Regions from separate parts of the Candidatus Palauibacter polyketidifaciens genome, predicted to be linked through region 2. Evidence: riboswitches for the same ligand, from Rfam matches in the RefSeq annotation. Region 2 holds a riboswitch; each other region holds the start of a gene.
What was found. A riboswitch is a leader RNA that binds a small molecule or an ion and turns the genes downstream of it on or off. The one in region 2 is predicted to bind S-adenosylmethionine.
Positions count from the first base shown of each region.

Region 1: another riboswitch for S-adenosylmethionine. It lies ahead of RN729_RS07905 (alpha/beta fold hydrolase); the one in region 2 lies ahead of metH (methionine synthase).
Region 3: another riboswitch for S-adenosylmethionine. It lies ahead of metB (cystathionine gamma-synthase); the one in region 2 lies ahead of metH (methionine synthase).

Region 1 covers NZ_CANPVO010000025.1:33,552-41,076, reverse strand. The annotation lists gene RN729_RS07925 (hypothetical protein) at 7-1,707, opposite strand; gene RN729_RS07920 (O-acetylhomoserine aminocarboxypropyltransferase/cysteine synthase family protein) at 1,810-3,105, opposite strand; gene asd (aspartate-semialdehyde dehydrogenase) at 3,224-4,258, opposite strand; gene RN729_RS07910 (hypothetical protein) at 4,255-5,034, opposite strand; SAM riboswitch class I at 5,131-5,247, opposite strand; SAM riboswitch class I at 5,326-5,450, shown strand; gene RN729_RS07905 (alpha/beta fold hydrolase) at 5,524-6,525, shown strand; gene RN729_RS07900 (CocE/NonD family hydrolase) at 6,595-7,525, opposite strand, start outside.
Region 2 covers NZ_CANPVO010000039.1:108,970-116,494, reverse strand. The annotation lists gene RN729_RS11000 (DUF5916 domain-containing protein) at 1-2,753, opposite strand, end outside; SAM riboswitch at 2,849-2,922, shown strand; gene metH (methionine synthase) at 2,961-6,722, shown strand; gene RN729_RS10990 (bifunctional homocysteine S-methyltransferase/methylenetetrahydrofolate reductase) at 6,719-7,525, shown strand, end outside.
Region 3 covers NZ_CANPVO010000042.1:4,167-11,691, forward strand. The annotation lists gene RN729_RS11625 (DUF3526 domain-containing protein) at 1-357, opposite strand, end outside; gene RN729_RS11630 (ABC transporter permease subunit) at 359-1,783, opposite strand; gene RN729_RS11635 (ABC transporter ATP-binding protein) at 1,802-2,542, opposite strand; gene RN729_RS11640 (hypothetical protein) at 2,642-2,959, opposite strand; gene metB (cystathionine gamma-synthase) at 3,047-4,264, opposite strand; SAM riboswitch class I at 4,355-4,473, opposite strand; gene RN729_RS11650 (hypothetical protein) at 4,805-5,758, shown strand; gene RN729_RS11655 (hypothetical protein) at 5,781-6,212, shown strand; gene RN729_RS11660 (6-bladed beta-propeller) at 6,306-7,499, shown strand; gene RN729_RS11665 (carboxypeptidase-like regulatory domain-containing protein) at 7,504-7,525, shown strand, end outside.

The sequences.
Region 1 (7,525 bases), on a different contig from region 2:
CTGCGGTTACCAGAACACGCCGAAGACGAGCCAGGCCGAGATCGCGGCGAGAAGTCCCGTGTAGAGCGCGGGGCTGGCCAACAGCGGCACGCGTTCGCTGAAGGGGTGAAGGCGGATCGGGCCGAGCTCGCCGGAGCTCTTCGCCAGCCAGTCGTCGGCGCCCGGGGGCGACGCGTCGCCGGCAGCCGCCTCGACACCGGCCGTCCCGACACCGACCGTCTCCCGCCAGCGGGGGTGGAGCGCCGCAAAGGCGCAGCCGGCGGCCGTGAACGCGACCGCCCACACGAACGCCTCCCACTGACCGGTCAGCCAGGATGGCAGCCAGGACACGTCGATCACCTCGCGGTCCACGAAACCCACGACGCCGTACAGCCCCCCCGTCGCCAGGCCGGCCATCCCCACCCGCCGGTTCGTGCGCGTGACGGCGCCGACCAGGTAGACGATGAGGAGCGGCGTGACGAACACCGATGTGACCGAGCGGAAGGCGGCGAGCATCGTCGGCGCGCGCAGGATCAGCGGCAAGTAGGCGAACCCCAGCACCAGGATCGCGACCGTCGCCATGCGTCCCACGCGGAGGTAGTGGGCGTCGTGTCGGTCCCGCGAGATGAAGCGTGCATAGATATCACGCGTGAAGACGGCCGACATCGAAGAGCCCATCGAGTCGAACGTGCTCACCGCGGCGCTCACGACCCCGGCCACGACGAGCCCCTTGGCGCCGATCCCGAGGTAGGTGGAGATCAGGTGGGGGTACATTTCGTCGGGCCGGGCGAAAACCGGGAACTGCGCCCGCCCGAAGAGCCCGAGCATGCCCGTGAAGAGCAGGATGACGAGGCTCACGCCGACACCCAGGACCCCCGCCATCTTCATGTCCCACAGCGAGCGGGCGCCCATCATCCGCTGCGTCGAGGTGTGGCTCACCGTCCACCAGCCGGAGGAGATGAGGATCCACGCGATGAAGATGACGGCGGGCGACGTGGTCCCGTCCCGTCCCCGAAAGGCGCTCACATGGACCAGGTCCGCGGCGGCGAGCCCCGGCGCGAGTCCCTCGGCCGTCGTCCCCAGGCTCTCCAGTTGCGCGACCATCGCGTTCCAGCCGCCCACGGCCTGCCACACGGCGATGCACACCGCGAGACCTCCCGCCATCACGAGCACGCTCTGCAGCACGTCCGTCGCAACGACGGCCCGCAACCCGCCCACGGCCGTGTAGACCCCGGACAGGAGGACGAGTGACACGATCAGTGCCCAGGACAGTGCCGGCCTCAGGCCGCCGACCCCGACCAGCGTGAGATGGACGGACCAGATCATGAGTCCCAGCACGGAGGTCCGGTACTGGATCTGGATCAGCGCGCCGAGGACCCGCGTCCCCGGACCGAAGCGGTGCTCGAGGTACTCGGAGTTGGTGTACAGCCCGGCCCGGTAGATGGCGGGGACGATGAGGAAGGTCGCGATCGTCACCCCGACGAGTCCGCCGAACGTGTGCGCGGAGAGGAAATGCAGGCCCTCGCTCGCGATCGTCCCCGTGGCCGACACGAACTCCGAGTTGTCCATGTTCGTCGCGAACAGGGACAGGCCGACCGCCCACCACGGAAGCGCGCGCGAACTCAGGAACCACTCGCCGCTCGTGGAGGTGCCGCGCGCGCGGCGCAGCCCGTAGGCGATGATCGCACCGTTCAGTCCGAGGACGATCAGCCAATCCAGGGCGCTCAAGGGATGGAAACGCTCCTGCGGTGAGGTTGCCGCGGTCGGGCGAGGCGTCCGCTACCGTAGCCGGCGCCCCGCCCGACGGTCAACGGCGGCCGCTCGGGTCGGTCATGCGGCGACCGGCCGGGCGGACGCCGCCACGTCCAGCGCGCGGTCGAGGTCCTCGATGATGTCATCGATGTGCTCGATGCCTACGGAGAGCCGGATGGTCTCCGGACGCACGCCGACGCTGATCTGCTCTTCCTCGGTGAGCTGCCGGTGCGTCGTGGAGGCCGGGTGGCACGCCAGCGACTTGGCATCCCCGATGTTCACGAGCCGCTTGAACAGCTCGAGCGCGTCGTAGAACTTCACGCCCGCCTCGAAGCCGCCCTTCACCCCGAAGGTCAGGATCCCCGAGGCCCGGCCGCCCAGGTACTTCAGGGCCAGCTCGTGGTACGGATCGCCCGGCAGTCCGGCGTAGCTCACCCACTCCACGACCGGGTGGTCCTCCAAGTGCTTCGCCACCGCCAGCGCGTTCTCGGAGTGGCGCTCGATGCGGAGGTTCAGTGTCTGGATCCCCTGGATGATCTGGAACGCGTTGAAGGGCGAGATCGCCGACCCCGTGTTGCGCAGCGGTACCGTGCGCGCCCGCCCGATGTAGGCGGCCGGCCCGAGCGCCTCCGTGTAGACGACCCCGTGGTAGCTGGGCTCCGGCGTCGTGAACTGCGGATAGCGGCTCGCGTGCTCGGTCCACGGGAATTCCCCGGAATCGACGATCGCGCCGCCGAGGGAGTTGCCGTGCCCGCCGATGTACTTCGTCAGCGAGTGCACGACGATGTCGAAGCCGTGTTCGATCGGCTTGAGGAGCGCGGGCGTGGCGACCGTGTTGTCGACGATGGTGGCGACGCCGTGGGCGTGCGCCACGTCGGCGACGGCCGCGAGGTCCACGATGTTGCCCGCCGGGTTTCCGATGCTCTCGACGAACACCGCCTTCGTACGGTCATCGATCAGCTTGGCCAGGTCGTCCGGGCCGTCGCCCTCGGCGAAGCGCACTTCGATCCCCAGCTGCGGGAGCATGTGGGCGAAGAGCGTGTAGGTGCCGCCGTACAACTGGGGCACCGAGACGATGTTGTCGCCCGAGGCGGCGAGATTGAGGATCGAGTAGTTGACGGCCGCGCTGCCGGAGGAGAGCGCAAGCGTCGCCAGGCCGCGTTCGAGCTGGGCGAGTCGCTCCTCAAGGACGGCCTGCGTGGGGTTCATGATGCGGGAATAGATGTTGCCTTCGACCTCGAGGTTGAAGAGGTCCGCGCCGTGCTGCGCGTCGTCGAACTCGTACGCCACGGTCTGGTACAGCGGCACCGCGACCGCGTGCGTCGTGGGCTCGGATTCGTATCCGAGGTGGATTGCTACGGTCTCGTCTCTCATGATCTCCGTCTTCTCTCCAATGGGGCCCGATCTCTCGGGCGGTGAATATCCGCGCCTCCGGCCGATCGTTTCGTCGCTGCGGGACGGCCGTCGAACGCGGAGCTGTACTCCGTGTCGATCAGCCCCGCGCGCAGCCCGCGAGACAGAATTCGGCGTTGGCCAAACAGGCGCCGGCCGCGCCCCGGACGCCGTTGTGCGCGACCACGGTCATTGCGAGGTCGTGCGGCGGCGCGGCGCGGATCCTGCCCACGCTCGCCGCCATCCCGCCGGCCGCGCCGATGTCCAGGCGCGGCTGCGGACGGTCCGGCTCCGAGCGCACGATGAGCGGCCGTTCGGGAAGCGAAGGCAGGGCCGGCAGCGACGGCGGAGCCCGGAACTCCGCCAGCGCCCGGGCCGCGGCTCCCGGACTCGCCGGGGACGCGAACTTCAGGAACACGTTCGCCGTGTGGCCGTCAAGCACCGCGACTCGATTGACGCTCACCGCCACGGCGATCTCCGACCCCAGGATCTTGTTGAGTTCCGGTTCGATCTTCTCTTCCTCGCCGGGGATCCAGGGGATGGCGTTTCCCCCGATCTGGACGGAACCGACTCCGGTCAGGCCGCCGCCGGTCACCGCCTGGAGGGTGACGACCGTGGCGGCCTCGATCCCGAAGGCGTCGTGCAGCGGGGCGAGGGCCAGCGCCAGTCCCGCAACCACGCAGTTCGGGTTGGCGACGAGCCGGCCTCCCCCTTCCGACCAGGGTTGTTCGGCGGTGAGGGCCAGCGCCTGCGGGTTGACCTCCGGCACCAGCAGCGGCACGTCCGCCCTCAGCCGGTGAACCGAGGCGTTCGTGCTCACGATGTGCCCGGCCTCCGCGAGCGCCGGCTCGAGTTCGCGCGCCACCCCCGACGGAAGCGCGGACAGCACGATCCGGCATTCCGGTGGGTCCGTGACGACGCGGAGCGGCAGTCCGGCCGCCTCCGGGGGCGGGTCGCCGCCGAGGCTCCAACGGACGGCGTTGCCGTACCTCTCGCCCGCGCGCCTCTCCGATGCCGCGACGGAGGCGAGCCGGAGGGAGGGGTGCCCGTCCAGCATCCGGATCAGCCGCTGTCCGACGATCCCGGTCGCGCCCAGGACGGCGACCGGCAGGCGTTCGTCCAACCGACGGGTCATGCGCATCGGGCGCTCGCTTTCCGGCCGCTGTTGCGGTCATGTGCCGGGTCGTGCCGGCCGACCCACGTGCCGGTGCCGCCGGGGGCCGCGACGCGGAACGGGATTCGGTGGTCTTCGGCGAAACGCAGCGCCCGGTCCTGGACGACGCCACCGGCCGTCCGCCGGGCCTCTCTCCACGTCGCCGTGCGCAGCGGCGCGATGTCGGGGAACCGCTTCGGATCGGCCGGGAAGATCCCGTCCACATCCTTCACGAGGCGAACCTCTGTCGCGCCGAGCGCGTGGCCCAGGAAGAGGGCCGTGAGATCGGATCCTCCCCTCCCCAGCAGCGACGTCACCCCGGTCTCGTCGACGCCCACGAACCCGGGAAGGACGATCGCATCGTGGGCCGCGAAGGTCGTCTCGATCCGGCGGGCATCCACCGCCACCGGATCGGCGGATCCCAGCGGACCCTGCGTGCGGACGGGCAGGTGCCAGAACGACATGCCCACGGCGCGCACGCCGGCCGTCGCCAGCGCGAGGCGGAGCAGGGCGACGGACGCTTCTTCGCCCGTCGCCAGAAGCGACCCCATGAGATCGTCCGGGAGCGACGGAGCGACTTCGCGCGCCGCGGCGAGCAGATCGTCGGTTGTGTCACCCATGGCCGACACGACCGCGACGACGTTCGCGCCACCGGCGACTTCGGCCCGGATCTCCTCGGCCACCGACCGGTACGCGGCCGGACGCGCCAGCACGGATGAGCCGAATTTGAGTACGTGAACGCGGCGAACTTCGCGCAATGAAACGCCTCCCCGAGTCTCGATTCACACTCAGCGGACTCCGGAGAAGCGACGCCCTGGAAACGACAGCTGCCGTGCTAACGAAGCGCGGCGGGCGACTCATCTACCAACGGATCACATCCGTCGCAGGAGTTGGCACATCAGTGGAAGAGCCACCTTCCACAGGTTGCCCCGGTGTCTTCGGGCCTGTCCCTCGACCGGTCTCGATGAGCGTTGAGGGCGCAGAGGCTACAGGGTCGTGGGCCGCGCGTCAAGTTGACCTCCGCTGCCGAAGCCGCCAGGTTCGGCCGCTACTCATCGAGACCGGCTGAGGGACGGGCCCTTTGAAGCCGGGGCAACCGGGGCACGCGCGTTCACGCGCAGCCCAGCGGTGCCAACTCCTGCGGACCCTTGAACGGGGATCCGAGAGATGAGCGTCGCACCCGCACGGGTCGGTCGGCTGCTCCGGAGTTGGCGTCGCGCAAAACATGGAGAAGCCGATTGAACGCCGTGCTGCCGGAGGGTCGGAGGGGTGCCGTCGCGATGCCGGCGGAGTGGAGGCCGGAATTCGCGGCCGGGGTCGACGCTCGCTTCCGGGTGCGCTACGAGCTCGCCGGGCCCGAGGGCGCGCCGCTGCTCGTCGCCATGGGGGGGATCTCCGCCGACCGCCACGTCTGCGCGAACGTCCTGGATCCAGCGCCCGGCTGGTGGCGGAAGCTGGTGGGCCCGGATCTGGCCATCGATACCAACCGCTGGCGGCTGCTCGCGATCGACTTCCTCGGGTCTCCCGGGACGTTCGAGTCGACGGAGTTCGCCGACCCTTCGAAGGGTCTTTCGCCGGACCGGATTCACATCACGCCCGGCGATCAGGCGGAGGCCGTGGCGGTTGTGCTGCGCCACCTCGGCGTCGAACGGGCCCACCGCATGCTGGGCGCCTCGTACGGGGGGATGGTCGCGCTGGCGATGGGGGTCCGCCATCCCGCCCGTGTTGGCGGCGTCGTTCTGATCGGCGCGGCGCACCGCGGCCATCCGCAGGCCATCGGAATACACGCGGTGCAACGGTGGATCGTCGAGTTCGCGCTCCGGCACGGCCGGGGGAGCGAAGGCGTGGCTCTCGCCAGGGCGCTGGCGTTCACGACCTACAAGTCGGCGGCCGGGCTCGACGCCCGCTTCCCGCACGACTGGGAGTGGGAGGATGGCGCCCCGGTCTACGCCGTTGGCCGCTACCTGGAGGAACGGGGACGGGAGTTTGCGGATCGGTTCCCGGCGGAGACCTTTCTGACGCTGTCGGCTTCGGTCGATCTGTGCGACCTGCGTCCGGAGGAACTCGGCGTCCCCGCCTGGCTCATCGGGTGGGAGGAGGACACGCTGGTGCCGCCCTGGCTGCTCCGGGAGACCGCAAATCGGATCGGCGCGCCCTCGCACCTGCGGATTCTGAACTCGGACGCCGGGCACGACGCCTTCCTGCTACACGCGCCCGACTACGAGGAAGCCCTTCGAGCCTCGCTCTGACGCCGGGGAGGCGGCGATGCCGGCAAAATGACGATGCCGGCGAGGCGACGCCCAGCCCGGCGGCGACGCTCAGCCGAATGGCGCCGTCGCGACGGGAAGCCGCACGCATGAAGGATATGCGGCGGAGTGCAGGACCGTGTTGCGGGCCGTCCGCATGCGCGTGCCGGTCCCCACGTCCTCTCCCGTGTTGAGGTTGCGGCTGAAGCGGGGGAAGCAGCTGCTCGTGATCTGAAGCCGGATCCGGTGGCCAGCGCGGAACACGTGGCTCATCGGATAGAGCTGGATGCGGAACTCCGTTGCTACGTTCGGCTCCAGAAGCTCCGTTCGGTCGAGCCCGCCACGATACCGCGCGCGCAGAATCCCCTCCGTGAGGACGAACGATCCTCCGGCCGGATCGACGTCCGTCACCCGCGCCACGAAGTCCGTGTCGCGCGCCGACGACTCGGCGTAGAGCACGACCTCGACCGGCCCCGTGACCTCCAGATCGCTCTCCAGGGCCCGCGAGGTGTAGACGAGCACGTCGGGCCGCCGCTCGAGCGGCGCCTGCTCGACGGGGCCGCCCCGCATCGGCGTCTCGGCGTGGGTCGTGATCAGCCGGGAAGAGAGGTTGCCCCCGAGCGACGGCGCCGGGTCGCGGGGATCGTACTCGAAGCGATCCGGCGGCTCGTCCCCCGGCGGCTCCGGATCCAGCCAGGCGTCGCCGCTCCGGTTCGCGCGCCCGTGGCTGCGCAGATACCAGGGCACCTCCTCCGTCCCCGGCGGCGGCCATTCCGCGCCCTCGCGCCACCGATCGGCGCCCGTCGTGAACCAGCGCAGCGGCGGGTCGTCGCCGATCCCGTCGTCCACGCCGCGAAGCTGCCAGTCGAACCAGCGCCGCTCCTCCTCCCGCACGTCCACCCAGGCGTCGGGTCCGAAGTCGAGATCCCCGACCGTCCTCGTCTCCGGGACTTCGTGCGACCAGGGGCCGATGAGCGTCCGGTTCTGCGCGCGGGCCCGGGAA
Region 2 (7,525 bases):
GCCGGCGCGAGGAACAGCCCCTCCAGGTCCCGATTGAGGTCGAAACTGCCGAGCGGGACGCTCTCGCGGCGCGCGTGCTGCCAGACGAGGAAGAGCTCGGAACCCGGGCGGTACTCCCAGCGGAACACCGCGTTGCCGCGCAGAGAACGGATGTTGAAGTCGCGGTCCCGGGTGGAGTAGTCCAGCGTGCCGTCGCCATCGAAGTCGAAATAGCGCGAGCCGTTGAAGGCGCACGTCGTCCCGTCCGTGCAGCCGGTGACGACGCCGTTGAAGCGGTAGGCCCGCCCCTCGGCGTATTCGACGAAGTCGAACGATCCGGGGGCCTCGAGCTGTCGATAGCCGAGATAGTCACCCGCGGAGAGGAGCGGCTGCGCATAGAGCTGGAGGCTGACGTTAGGCGTGAAGGACACGTTCAGCCGGGTCTCCATCGAGAATCCCGTCCGCTGGAGGTCTCCGAACAGGTATCGCGTCCCGTATGTCGGCAGGTAGTCGAGGGTGCTCGTCCGCGTCACGTACTGCGCTGCATCCCGCCTGTCCGTGTAGTTCGGGCTCAGCGAAAACCGCCAGTTCGGAAGCGGCCGATAGGAGATGTTCAGGCCCGTGTTGAAGTCGTGCCCCCGGCCCTGCGCCGCCACGCGGTACGAGAAACGCGGCGACACGTGGAACGACCGGCTCCGATCCGTGTTCGCGTCCACCCGCACGTTGAACTCCGCGGGTTCCGTCATGAGCGGACCGCCGCGGGTCTGCGTGTCGGACTGGGACTCGGGCGAATACGAGAGGTTGAGGTTGAAGGCCCAGTTGTTCAGGAAGGTGAACCTTCCGCTCATCCACGCCGCGCCCGTGTCGTAGGACCGGCGGAAATGGTCCGGACCCCACACCTTCTCCAGCAGCGAGTGACGGAAGTTGTGGTAGGTGAAGAGGCTTATGTTGTAGTTTCGGAACAGGTTGCCCGGCCTGATCTCCCGGTATCCGATACGGGCTCCCACGTCGAGCCGCTCGCCGGTCGTGAGGAAACCGAAGTCGTTGACCTCGAAGCCCGGTGTCTGCTGGCCCGCCCATGTGCCCCAGGTCCAGTGCTCGCCCTCCTTCTCGAGCTGTACCCGCCAGTCGCTCCCGAACATGGAAGTAGCGGTGGAGTCGACCGCCAGGTAGGTCGCGTCGGGGCGCTGGAAGTAATGCGTGGGATTGCGCTGCAGCCGGAGGAGCGCATCGCTCGATCCCTGGACCAGACTGCCCGAGTAGAACCCCCACAGACGATAGTCGCGGCCGCGGCGTCCGCCCCACTGGTGTTCGAAATCGACCCCGAAACTGAACGCCTCGGAGGGGAGGAAATCGAACGATCCGTCTCCCGGGAGCTCCCGCTTGAGCCCGGTGCCGATCACGCCGATCTTGCTCGCGCCCCCGCGGAAATCCTGCTGCAGCCGAACGACCGCGTGCTCGGCCTGGGGCTCGGCCACGAACCTTCCGAGGGAATCATCCTCGGCAAAAAACGCCTGCCCCATCTCCTGTCCGGTGACCGCCGCCAGGGCGCCTACGGAGAGACCACTCCGGGTTCTGCCCGTGAGCTTCGCCGCCCCCAGGATCGACGTCACGTGGGGCTCGTCGTGAAAGTCCGCCTCGTAAGGTCCGGATCCCCGCGGTTCCCGTCCGATCCGCCGGCTGAAGAAGAGCGCCTTGCCGCCACCGAAGCGGCCGCCGCGCGAGCCGGCGAAGGTGAAGATCTGCGCGTCGCGTACGAAGAAGGGGCGCTTCTCCGGGAAAAACGTCTCGAACGCCGTGAGGTTGATGACCTCGGGGTCCACCTCCACCTGGCCGAAGTCGGGATAAACCGTCGCATCGAGGCTGAAGGCGGAGCCGATCCCCATGCTCATGTCGAGCCCCCCGCGCGGCTCCATCTCGGTGCCGTCGAACAGCGGGTTCCCGGGCGTCGCGGGGGCGGTGTGGTACTGGGACACGGCGAAGGGCCGGACCTCGAACCTCCGGCTCGATCGGGGGAGTTGCAGGCCGTCGATCGTGCCGAACTGGCTGACTCGCCCCCGGGCCGTGCGCGACTGCAGGGCGAAGTAGTCCGTTTCGTTCGTCTCGAGACGCCGCCGCTCGAAGTTGATGCCCCACGTCTGCATGCCGGGGCGGGCTTCGTAGCGGATCTGGGAGAGCGGGATCCGCATCTCCACCGTCCACCCTCGGTCGTCGACCTGCACCGCGGAGTCCCAGATCGCGTCCCAGTTCACGTCTTCCTGCGTATCGCCGAACAGGTACCGGTCCGTCTCGGCGCCGGCGGCGCTGACCTCGAACTCGTAGCCGGTCAGCCCGTCCCGGTTCGGATCGAGGGAGAGCTTGAAGGAATCGAAGGAACCCCGTTCATCCCGGCGGGTGAGACGCGCCCGGATCACGCTTGGGTCGCTCTCGTACAAGCGGGCGGCGACGTAGATCGCGCCGTCGTCGAACACGACCCGGACCTCGGTGGGCTCCGACGGATCCGCTCCCTCCAGCGGGACGCCCTGGACGAAGTCCGTGATGATGGGGGCCGGTTGCCACGCCGGGTCGTCGAGTCGGCCGTCGATCGAGAGCGCGCCCTCGCGGCGCACCGCGTCCACGGCCGCCGGATACACGCCTCCCCTGAAGACGGTCGCTTCGGGTCCTTCGGGCGGTGAGAGCCCCTCCTGCTGCCCGTGAAGCCCCCACCCCACCCCGTTTATCGCGAGAGCCGCGGAGAGGAGCACCGCGCGGCTCGCCAGACGCCAGTTTTGCATGTAAGGCCAGACACATCTTCCCGCGACATCGTTTAATGGAGTCCGATCCAAGTTTCGTCGGCGCCGCGAGAGCGCTAGTTTGGCGTCTGCCGGGGGAATCCGGACGTGGTGATTTGAGGCGGATTGCAGCCACGCAAAACAATCGCTAAAGAGCCACGCCCCGGGCGCGATTCTTTGGCGACCGGGCTTTTTTTTGGGGTGAACGTCGTGTCCGAAGGCCGAAGAAAACGCGTCGCACAGATTCGGGAGGCGCTCGACCGGCGCATCCTCCTGATGGATGGCGGCACGGGAACGATGATCCAGCGGCTGGGCCTCGACGAGGCGGCCTATCGCGCGGGCCCGCTCGCGGGCCATCCGCAGCCGCTGTTCGGGAACCACGACGTGCTGTGCGTCACCCGTCCCGACGACATCGCGTCCCTCCACCGCAGCTACCTGGAGGCCGGGGCCGATCTCATCACGACGAACACGTTCAACGCCCAGGCCATCTCCCAGGCGGACTACGGCATCTCGCCCGAACACGGCAACGAGCACCTGATCCGCGAAGTCAACGTGGCGGCCGCGCGGCTCGCACGCCGGGCCGCCGACGACTTCACGCGCAGGGACCCGACCCGTCCCCGCTTCGTACTCGGGTGCCTGGGTCCGACGAACCGGACGGCGTCCCTCTCTCCGGACGTGGAGGACCCCGCCTTCCGCGCCGTCACCTTCGATGAACTGGCCGCCGCGTACCGCCTGCAGGCGGAGGGGCTGCTGGAAGGCGGCGCCGACGTGCTGCTCGTCGAGACGGTGTTCGACACGCTCAACGCGAAGGCCGCGATCTGCGGCATCCTCGAAGTCGGCGCGGAGCTTGGCGAAGAGATCCCCATCGCCGTGTCGGGGACGATCACGGACCTGTCGGGACGCACGCTCTCGGGGCAGACGGTCGAGGCGTTCTGGCTCTCGATCCGTCACGCCGACCCCCTCTTCGTCGGTCTCAACTGCGCGCTCGGAGCCGAGGAACTCGAGCCCTACGTCGCGGAACTCTCCGCCGTGGCCGACGTTCCCGTGGGCTGCCACCCCAACGCGGGCCTGCCGAACGAGTTCGGCGGATACGACGATACGCCGGCCCATATGTCCGACCTGCTGGGCAATTTCGCGGATCGCGGGCTCCTCAACCTCGTCGGCGGCTGCTGCGGGACGGAGCTGGAACACATCCGGGCGATCGCGGAGCGCATGAACGGTGTGCCGCCGCGACCCGTGCCCCTGATCGATCCGCTGCCCCGCTTCTCGGGTCTCGAGCCGCTCGCGATCCGGCCCGACACGCTGTTCGTGAACATCGGCGAGCGCACCAACGTCACGGGTTCGGCCCGCTTCGCGCGGCTGATCCGTGAGGACGCCTTCGACGAAGCAGTCGAGGTCGCGCGCGACCAGGTGCTGAACGGCGCGCAACTCCTCGACGTGAACATGGACGAGGGTCTCCTGGACTCCGAGGCCGCGATGACGCGCTTCCTGAACCTCATCGCGGCGGAACCCGACATCGCCCGCGTCCCGACGGTCATCGACTCCTCGCGCTGGGAGGTCATCGAGGCGGGGCTGAAGTGTACGCAGGGAAGGGCGGTCGTGAACTCGATCTCGCTCAAGGAGGGGGAGGAGGCGTTTCTCGAGCAGGCGGCCCTCATCCGCCGCTACGGGGCCGGCGTCATCGTCATGGCCTTCGACGAACGGGGGCAGGCGGACACTGTGGACCGCAAGCTGGAGATCTGCGCCCGCGCCTACCGCCTCCTGCTCGGCGCCGGGTTCCGTCCGGGGGAGATCATCTTCGATCCCAACGTCTTCGCCGTGGGCACGGGGATCGCGGAACACGACGGGTACGGGGTCGCCTTCATCGAGGCCGTCCGCCGGATCAAGAACGAACTCCCCGGCGCGATGACGAGCGGCGGAATCAGCAACATCTCCTTCTCCTATCGGGGAAACGACGCCGTGAGGGAGGCGATGCACACGGCCTTCCTGTACCACGCGATCGCGGCCGGACTCGACATGGGGATCGTGAACGCGGGACGGCTTCCGCTCTATGACGACATCGACCCGGAACTGCTCGAAGCGGTGGAGGATGTGCTCCTCGCCCGCCGGCCCGACGCGACCGAGCGGCTGACGGATCTCGCGGGCCGGATCCGGGACGAAGGGATCGAGACGCGGGTGGACGACGCCTGGCGTTCGGAGGGCGTCGAGACGCGGCTCGAGCACGCGCTCGTGGAAGGGATCGTCGAACACATCGAAGAGGACGCCGAGGAGGCCCGTCTCCTGTACGGCAAGGCGCTGGAGGTCATCGAGGGGCCGCTCATGGCGGGGATGAACCGCGTCGGCGACCTGTTCGGGAGCGGTCGCATGTTCCTGCCCCAGGTCGTGAAGTCGGCGCGCGTGATGAAGCGGGCCGTCGCCTTCCTCGTCCCTCACCTGGAGGCGGAGAAGGCGGCACGGGCGACCTCCGCGGCGGGTGCCAACTCCGGTTCCCAAGTGGTGGCCCGGAAGGGGAAGGGGACGATTCTCCTCGCGACGGTGAAGGGGGACGTCCACGACATCGGGAAGAACATCGTCGGCGTCGTGCTGCAGTGTAACGGCTACGACACCGTGGATCTCGGCGTCATGGTCCCCCCGGACCGCATTCTTGCGGAGGCGAGGGCCCACGGCGCGGACGCGATCGGGCTCAGCGGCCTGATCACGCCGTCGCTCGACGAGATGGTGCGGGTGGCGAGCGAGATGGAACGGGAGGCGTTCGCGGTGCCCCTCCTCATCGGAGGCGCGACGACCTCGCGGAAGCATACCGCCGTCAAGATCGAGGAACGGTACTCGGGGGCGACCGTGCACGTGCTCGACGCTTCGCGGGCCGTCGGGGTCGTGGGCAAGCTCCTGGGCGGCGACGGAGCGGAGTTCGTGGAGCGGACCCGCGCCGAGTACCGGCGCGTGCGGGCCGAGTACCGCGAGGGGAGGCGCCCGCTCGCCACGCTCGAGCGGGCCCGCGCGAACCGGCTTTCGGTCGACGCGGCCGTGGCGGTGCCGTCCCCCCGGGAACCCGGCGTGCACGTGTACGACCCGTTCCCGTTGGAGGAACTGGTCGAATACATCGACTGGACCCCCTTCTTCCAGACATGGGAGATGAAGGGACGCTTCCCCACGCTGCTCGACCATCCCGAACGAGGGGCGGCGGCGCGGTCGCTGTACGATGATGCCCGCGGGCTGCTCGACCGGATCGTCGCCGACGAGTCCCTGACGGCGCGGGCGGTCGCGGGGCTGTATCCGGCCAGCGCGCGGGGCGACGACCTCGTCCTCTTCTCTCCGGAGGGCGGCCGCCGCGAGTTGCTGCGGGTTCCGCACCTCCGGCAGCAGATGGACCGCTCATCGGGTGCGAACGTCAGCCTGGCCGATTTCGTCCTGCCCGAGATCTCGGGCGCCACCGACTGGAGCGGCGCCTTCGCCGTGACGGCCGGGATCGGCCTGGAGGCCCTCTGCGCCCGCTTCGAGGCGGCGGCGGACGATTACCAGAGCCTCCTCGCGAAGTCACTCGCCGACCGGCTGGCCGAGGCGCTGGCGGAGCGTCTGCACGAGATCGTGCGGAAGGAAATCTGGGGATACGCCCCGCACGAAGGGCTCGACAACGAGGCGCGGATCGCGGAGCGCTACGTCGGGATCCGTCCGGCCCCCGGTTATCCGGCGTGTCCAGACCACTCGCAGAAGGCGCTCCTCTTCGACCTTCTCGAGGTGGAGCGTCGAATCGGGATCGCCCTCACGGAAAACTACGCCATGCACCCCGCCGCCTCGGTGTCCGGGTGGTACTTCGCGCGGCCGGAGGCCCGGTACTTCGGCCTCGGCCGCATCGGGGCCGACCAGGTGGAGGACTACGCCGCACGCAGCGGAATCTCGCTCACCGAGGCGGAGCGCCGCCTTTCGCCGAACCTCGCGTACGACCGGGATCCGGTTCCGGAGGCGACGGCATGAGCGGCCGGCTGAGGGAGTGGATCGCGGGAGACGGGGTCCACCTGATCGATGGTGCGATGGGCACGGTGCTCTACGAGAGCGGCGTCTTCGTGAACCAGTGTTACGACGAACTGAACCTCTCGGAGCCCGACCTCGTACTTGGCGTCCACGCCGACTACGTGCGGGCCGGGGCGGAACTCATCGAGACGAACACCTTCGGGGCGAACCCCGTCAAACTCGAACCGTTCGGCCTCGAGCCGTCCGTGCACGAGATCAACGTGAGGGCCGCGCGCCTGGCCCGGCAGGCGGCCGGAGGGCGCGCCGAAGTGCTCGGGGCGATCGGCCCGCTCGGCATCCGCATCGAACCCTGGGGCCCCACGTCAGTGGATGAGGCGGCCGACCTCTTCGGACGACAGGTCGCCGGGCTCGCGGAAGGCGGCGTCGACGGCTTCATGCTCGAGACGTTCTCCGATCTCGACGAACTGCTGCAGGCCGTGCGGGCGGTGCGGAGGGTCGCGGGGGATGCGCCGGTCTTCGCGCAGATGACCTTCGGGGACGCGGGCCACACGGAGTACGGTGCCACGATCGAAGCCGCGGCGGCGGCGCTGGAGGGGGCGGGGGCGGACGTCATCGGCCTCAACTGTTCGGTCGGGCCCTCCTCGATGTTGTTGGGCGTCGAGCGGATGGTGGCGGCGACATCGCGGCCGGTGTCCGCGTCGCCCAACGCGGGGCTGCCGCGCGACATCGGGGACCGGAAGATCTACCTCGCGAGTCCGGAATACATGGCCCGCTACGCACGGCGCATGGTGGAGACGGGGGCCCGC
Region 3 (7,525 bases), on a different contig from region 2:
GTAGTACGGCAGCAGGTCGCTCTGCCCGACGGCCAGGGCCGTCAGAGGCCCCGGCGTCAGCACCGCGGTGTGGCGGCCCCGGCGCCCGCCCAGCACGTTCGGGAGCCGCGGATCCGAGAAGGGGGAAGCCGGCTCCGCGCCGTTCTCAATGTCGGTCAGTTCCTGCTCGATCGCGAGGGCGCGCTCGACGTTTCCCGCCTGCGCGACCTCCACGGTGCTCTCCTGAAAACGCGTCCAGACCACGCCGTTGGCCAGCGCGTAGACCAGCAGGAGCGCGAAAAGCCCGAGCGCGAGCCGGAGCGGTCGGTCCGCCATGAGCAGGCGCCACTCGTTCCGGATGACGGTGCGCGCGGTCATCCTAGGCCACCTCCGCGCGCCGCACGCGCGCCGCGGCGATCAGGATCGTTCCCGCGAGCCATCCCCCGAGGACGACGAGCGACAGGATCCGGTTGCCCAGCACCCAGCCCAGCGTCGGAGCGTCGTACCGCAGCGGCGGGGTCGACTCCCAGAGTTCGGATCCGGCCTGGTAGGAGAAATCGCCGCTGCGGGAGTTCTCGGTGAGGTCGCCGTTCATCCGCCGCATCAGGTCCCGGCGGTACGTCTCCGCGGCGCTCGCGAAGTGTCGGTGCTGCTCGACATCGGTTCCGGCCAGTCCCATGGAAAGCGCGCGCACCGCAAGCAGAGGAGCCGCCACCGCGACCAGCTCGTGGACGACGCCCTGGCGCTCGAACGTATCCCAGAGTGCGCCGTAGTTGCGGTCGAAGATCCGGTTGCCGAACTCCTCGCTCTCCTGGAGGTAGGCACCCACGTCGTTGATCGGCAGATCCTCCACCCGCTCGACTCCGTACTGCGCCATGAGGCGTTCGGCCAGCGCAGCCCGGTCCGGAGGGATGATGTCCTCCGTGCCGGTGGCCATCTCCCGTTCCACGGTCTGAGCGAACTCGAGGGCGGAGGGCGTGGGGTGCATCCACTTCGACAGGTCCACCGCCACGCGCGGCGCCACGAGCCCGTTCACCACCCACACGCCCAGGAGGATCACCAGCGCGGTGCGCGTCGAGCGGGCCCAGGCGGAGACGGCCAGGGAAAGCGCCACGAAGGCGGCGAAATAGACCAGATATACGACGGCCAGGACCGCGGCCCGGGCCACCGGGGATGCCGCCGGACCCGGACTCCCGACCACGAGGGCCGCCGCCCCCACGGCCGCCGCCGGCACGAGGAGCAGCCCCAGCGCGCCTGCGATGCCCAGCGCCTTTCCCAGTGCGAGATCGCGCCGCCCGACCCCGGTCGCGAGCAGTTGACGAAGCGTGCCCCGTTCACGCTCGCCGGCGAGCGCGCCGAACGTCAGCAGGATGATGAGCAGGGGCACGAGGTGCTGCAGCACCTGCGCCGCCGTGAGCGCCCCGACGCGCTGGGCCGACGTCGCGTCCTGAGCGGGGCGCAGCAGGAAGTCGTTCTGCCGGTGCGCCTCGAGCCACACCGATGTTCCGGTGTAGGGGTCCACGCCCTCGTCCACGAAGGACAGCGCGAGGCGCGGCTTGAACGCATAGATGCCGTAGTGGGCCGCGGAGTGGGGGTTCTTCTCGCCCTGTGACTCCCAGTGATCGCGGGCCGTCGCCTGTGCGGCCGCGTGCTCCCGCTGCGCCTCCCGCGCCTGGACCCACCCGTGGCCCAGGGAGACGAGCAGCAGCGTTCCCACCAGGACGGAGCACCACCGGAAACGGCCGTCCCGGAGTACATCTGTGAATTCCTTGCGGACGATATGACGGATGCTGTGCCTGATCATCTACGCCTCCCAGTCGTGCTAGTCGTGCATGTGTTCCAGGTAGACGCGCTCGAGATCCGCGTGGCCGATCTCGTCCGTGCCCAGCTCCGTGACGAGGCTTCCGTAGCGCATGATGCCCACACGCGTTCCGGTCTCCTTGGCGCGAAACAGGTCGTGCGTCGCCATGAGCACCGCGACGCCGTCATTCCTGAGCCGCTCGATCAGGGCCGAGAACTCGTTGGAGGCCTTGGGGTCGAGACCCGAGGTCGGCTCGTCGAGCAGAAGGGCGTCGGCTTCCTTGGCCATCGCGATCGCGATCCCGACCTTCTGCCGCATGCCCTTGGAGTACTCGGACACGCGCCGGTCGACCGCGTCGCGCTCCAGGCCGGCTTCGACGAGGATGTCGGCGAGGCGTTCCCGCCCCAGCGACCCCTTCCCGCCCAGGGCGGCGAAGTACTCGAGGTTCTCGAGCCCGCTGAGGTTGCGGTACAGCATCACCTGTTCCGGGATGTAGGCGAGCCGGCGCTTCGTCTCGCGGTCGTGGGTCGACACGTCCATGCCGGACACCAGGGCCTGGCCTCCGGAGGGCGGCACGAAGCCCAGGAAAAGGTTGATCGTCGTGGTCTTCCCCGCCCCGTTGGGGCCGAGGAGGCAGTAGACCTCTCCCGGCTCGATGGCCAGGTCGAGTGAATCGAGGGCCTGCGTGGCACCATAGCGCTTGCTGAGCCCGCGGGCCTCGAGAAGGGGCGGTTGTCCCGCTCCCGATTCGGCGGTCTGCATGGATCTCCATCTCTCGCGTTGGCCGCGCCGTCACCGGCGCGGGCGACAAGTCTCCTGCCGGTCTCCGGACCGGCAGTGCGGCTTCGCTACAGACTTTCGCTACAGAGAGATGGGAAGCGGAGGAGCCCGGCTACGGTGGGGGGAGAGATGGGCGGCCCGGGCATTCAGCCGGTGCCCCCGAAGCGCCGGAGCCGGCACGAGACGCGGTTCGATGACGGTCGGCGTCGCCGAGGACACCACGGGGTCCGCCTTGTGCGCCAGTTCGCAGATCGAACACGCCGCCGGGGAATCGGCCGCGTCGTCGTGTGAATGCGTACCCTCCGCGAGGCCGACGACGACGAGCGAAAGGGCGACCAGGACTCCGGACAGCAAGCGCATGCGGCGCCTGGATCGTCCGGCATCGACCTGGTTTGCCATGGCTCCCCTTCCGTCCCGCGGATCGGCGCGCCGGACCGCCCGAGAGCGGCCGCGGCGGCGGCACCTTAGAGAACGCGCGGCACCCGGTCAACGTTGAGCCGCGGGCACCCGCGCGGCACGCGCTGGCGGACGCTCAGCCGCCGAGAGTGCCCGCTTCAGATCGGCCTCCAGGTCCTCACAGGCCTCGATCCCCACGGACAACCGGAGCAGTCCCTCGCCGATCCCCGCCGCCCGGCGGGCGGGTTCATCCATCGACGCGTGCGTCATCGTCCAGGGGTGCGCGACCAGGCTCTCGACGCCACCCAGCGACTCGGCCAGGGCGAAGTACTCGAGCACGTCCACGAAGGCGTCCACCGCCGCCCGTCCGCCGCGCAGTTCGAACGAAACGAGGCTGCCCCACCCCGTCTGCTGCCGCCGCGCGATATCGTGCCCCGGGTGATCGGGCAGGCTCGGGTGATAGACGCGCGTGACGACGTCGCTGCGGTCCAGCAGATCCACGATGCGGAGCGCGTTCGCCTCGTGCATGCAGCTGCGCGCGTGGAGGGTCCGCATTCCCCTGAGCGTCAGATACGAGTCGAACGGAGCCCCCGACACACCCATGACGTTGGTCCACCAGGCGATTTCTTCGAGCAGATCCTCATCCGCGGCGACCACCGCCCCGCCCACCACGTCTCCGTGGCCGTTCAGGAACTTCGTCGTCGAGTGCACGACGAGATCGGCGCCGAACTCCAACGGGCGCTGGTTGACGGGCGAGAGGAAGGTGTTGTCGGCCACGCAGATCGCCCCGATGTCGCGCGCCACTCGCACCCACGCGGCGATGTCGGTGATCCGCAGGCGTGGGTTGCTGGGCGTCTCGATCCAGATCATCCGGGGCCGGAGTCGGCGCGCGAGTTCGAGCGATGCGGACTCCCACGGGTCGATGAACTCGACGCGATACCCGCCACGGTTCGCCTCGGCGGAGAAGAGGCGGTGGCTGCCTCCGTAGCAGTCGCGAGGCGCCAGGAGCAGATCGCCCGCTGAAAGCAGGCGCGTCGACACGGCGATGGCCGACATTCCTGACGACGTGATCACGGCACCGCACCCTCCCTCGAGTTCGGCGATCGTTTCGGCCGCGAGATCCCGCGTCGGGTTGGCTGTGCGGGTGTAGTCGTACTTCGCGTATACGCCCGGCGCGTCGAAGACGAAGTTCGTGGAGAGATGGATCGGTGGCATGACCGCCCGATGGGCGGTGTCGACGCCAAGCCCCGCCCGCACAGCGCGTGTGACGGGGGACGAGGCAACGCGAGCGGCAGAGCGGTGGGTCATGGTGACCTCTCCGAGTCTCGAGTGTACCTCATCGGACTCCGGAGATTCGACACCCTGTGACTGCGGCTACCGCCCCGAAGGGCGGCGGGCGGTTCATCTTCACGGTGGAAGCGAGTCCACCGCAGGAGTTGGCACCTTTGCGGGAATGCCACTTCCCGCAGGTTGCCCCGGCGTCAACGGGCCTGTCCCTCAGCCGGTCTCGATGAGTTGTCGTGCGGGCAGTTTTACGGGAGTGGCCATCGGATGTCAACTAATACGGCGTCCTGTCCCGCTTCCGGGTCCAGCGCTCGAAAGCGTCCCGCGCCCCGTCGGAACGGATCGCACGAGCGGGACGATCCGGCGCTCCTCGGGCGGTCGCAGGCGGCCAACCAACACTTTTGATACACCCAACCATCGGTTTTGACATTGTCGAGAGCCTCACGTGGCTTTCGGTTTTTTCCCTCGTGTGAACCGATCCAGGTCAGGCGTGGATCGTAAGGCGACGGCGGAGAGCAGACGCACGGGGACATGCGACGACCACGGGCCAGATCATACAAGGGCTTGATCGCCATCTGCTGCACGGCGTGGATCGCGGCGAACGGGCGCGTGTCCGCACAGGCGGGCCGCCTGGTGCTAACCGAATCCGGCAGGCACGTAATGCCCGGGCACATCCTCGTTCGCGGCGGCGCGCTGTCTCCGCGAGGGGATGCCAGCCTGTTCTGGAGTGGCGATACGGTCTGGGTCGCATCGACGCGCCACGCCGAGGCACGCGCCGTGTGCCCCGAGAGGATCCGCGCGCCGCTCGGAGCGGCGTTCGTGAGCACCCCGGCGGCGGGAGGAGCGCCCGTCATCGAGATCATCGACGGGGGCATGGCGGGGGCGGATGAGCCGCGGATCATCCGCTTCTCCGATGACCAATGCCGCGCGACCGCCTGGACCGGCCCCGACCCGAGCCTGCCCGCTGCTCGTGACGCGGCCGGCTGGGTGTCCGCCAGCGGGACGGACCGCGGCGGGTCCGACGGAATCCCGACGACGCGGGTCTCGCTCGTGAGGGACGGCGGCACACCCTTCTCCGCGTCGAGCGTGGATCTGCCGATCGCCTGGTCCGACAGCGTGGCCATCTCCGTGTCGAGCGGGCCAAACGGCATCATCGTCTCGTCCCGCCAATTTCCGTTCGCATGGTCGGCCGCGGCGGACGGCAGCGACCGCACACCGGCGGGGCGTATCCCCGCCGGCAACGAAACTTACTACGCGAGCGACCCGTGGATCGGCACGGGCGTGTTCGCCCTCGACTCCGGCTTCGTCCAGGTGCTCGCCGATCTCGCTTCGGACCGGCGTCACCTCGTCTTCTACGACTCATCGGGCGCGTTCAGGCGCCGACGGGTCATCGACGTGCCATTCGGGATTCTCGACACCTCTCCGTACCGGCGGCAATTGCTGGCCGTCCGCCGGACGGACCGCGTCGAGATCCTCACCTACGAATGGACTTGGCAGCCACCCCGGGCCAGGGATTGAACCCGAAACGAAGGAGCGGAACATGCTGACGAAGAAGATCTCGAACTGGATGATCGCCGGCGCGATCATCCTCGGCGTCGCAGCTCTGACGCCGGACACCGTCCAAGCACAGTGGTGTGAGACGTGCGATTCCTTGACGGCTGAGTGTACATCTGACGGTCCGTATCTCAACGACTCGTGCTATAGCGGCGAATGGGGGGGCATTTCGTTTTGTGTTTCGTGGGGCCGCCTGTGGTGTGATCCTCGCATCACGCGCGCCCAGTCCACATCCGTCGGTGCGGACGGCGCGCTCGTGCGAGAGCGAACATTCGCATCGGTAACCTCCGACGCACCCGGGACACCGCAGTCGACGTTCCAACACGTTCGTGACTGCAAGAACCGCATCGTAGCGAGAGCCTACAGTGCGGATGAGGCGGAGGACATGCGTCGCCGGACGGAGTCGATCGTCATCTGAGGCCGCTCGGGCGTTGCCGATGATCGGAGGAAACCGAGGCCCGGGGCTTCTTCCGATCATCGGTGGCTCAGAGTACGGATAGGAGATCGGATCATGATCAAAGCGGTGCTTGCCGCTGTGGCGGTCTTCGCCGCAGCCGAGGGCCTCCCGGCCCAGGAACGTCGCGACACGCTCGTCGCGGTCTCCCGCCTGGCGGTCCCCGACAGTGTGCCCCTCACGTACATTGAGCAGTTGGTTCACGCCGCGGACGGGTCGACGTTCATGCTCGATGCCCGGACGGAGGGCGTGTTGGCGTTCGGCGCGGACGGGGCGTTCCGGCAGCGAATCGGTCGGCGGGGCGAAGGGCCGGGCGAATTGCTTTCGCCGTGGCGTCTCGGGCTGCTGGGGCGCGACACGCTGTGGGTCGCGGATGCGCGGCGCCGCGTCAACCTCTACGATGCTTCGACCGGGGAGAGTCTGGCGGACTTTGGCCCGGCCACATGGGATGCCGCAACGGCGGGTGGCGAGATCGTGCGACCGTTCGCGGCGCTGGCGGACCACAGCATCATGGCCTTCAGGTGGGCGGAGACGGACGCGCTGGCGGAGGTGCTCGCATTTCGCGTCGAGCGGGGGGGCGCTCCAGAAGGCGCTCCGCTTGCGCTTCTGGAGCTTCGGGACCGATCCGTCGCGGCCCCGGTGCCAACGGGAGACGGCAGCCTGCGATTGCGCAATCCGTTTTCTCACAGCGATATGATCGCCGTGGGGCCTGGCGGGCGGCGCGTCGCGGTCATCCGGCGTCCGACGCCAGCGGGCTCGCCAGCGTTTTTCGTCGCGGAGCGGCACGACGTGTTGCGAGGTATCGTGGACACCGTTCAGGTGTCGTACGAGCCGCGCCCCCTCGACGCCGGCGAGATCCGGGCGTGGGCGGAAGATCTCGAGGCCGTGGAGCGGGTGGTCGAACTCGGCGCGTTCCCCAGCCGCGCGGCGGCGGTCGGCGCGGTGATGGAGGCGCTCGACGCGCCCGGCCACTACCCGCCGGTCGAGAATCGCGGGCGGGGCATCATCGACGAGGGTGTGATCATGGACCCGAACGGCGACATGTGGTTTCAGATTCACGACCCGTCCGGTCGGTCGAACGAGTGGATCGTCATCTCCGGGGAGGGTCGCGCGGGCGAGGTGTCGACTGTGGCGGCCCCCGAGGATGCCCGGCTGCTCGCCGTGAGCGGAGACCGGGTGTGGGCAGAGGTGCGCGATGCGTTCGACGTGCCCGCGGTTCAGGTACTACGGGTCAGGCGCGCCGGCGGATGACCGCATGATTCGTTACGCCGGTGTCC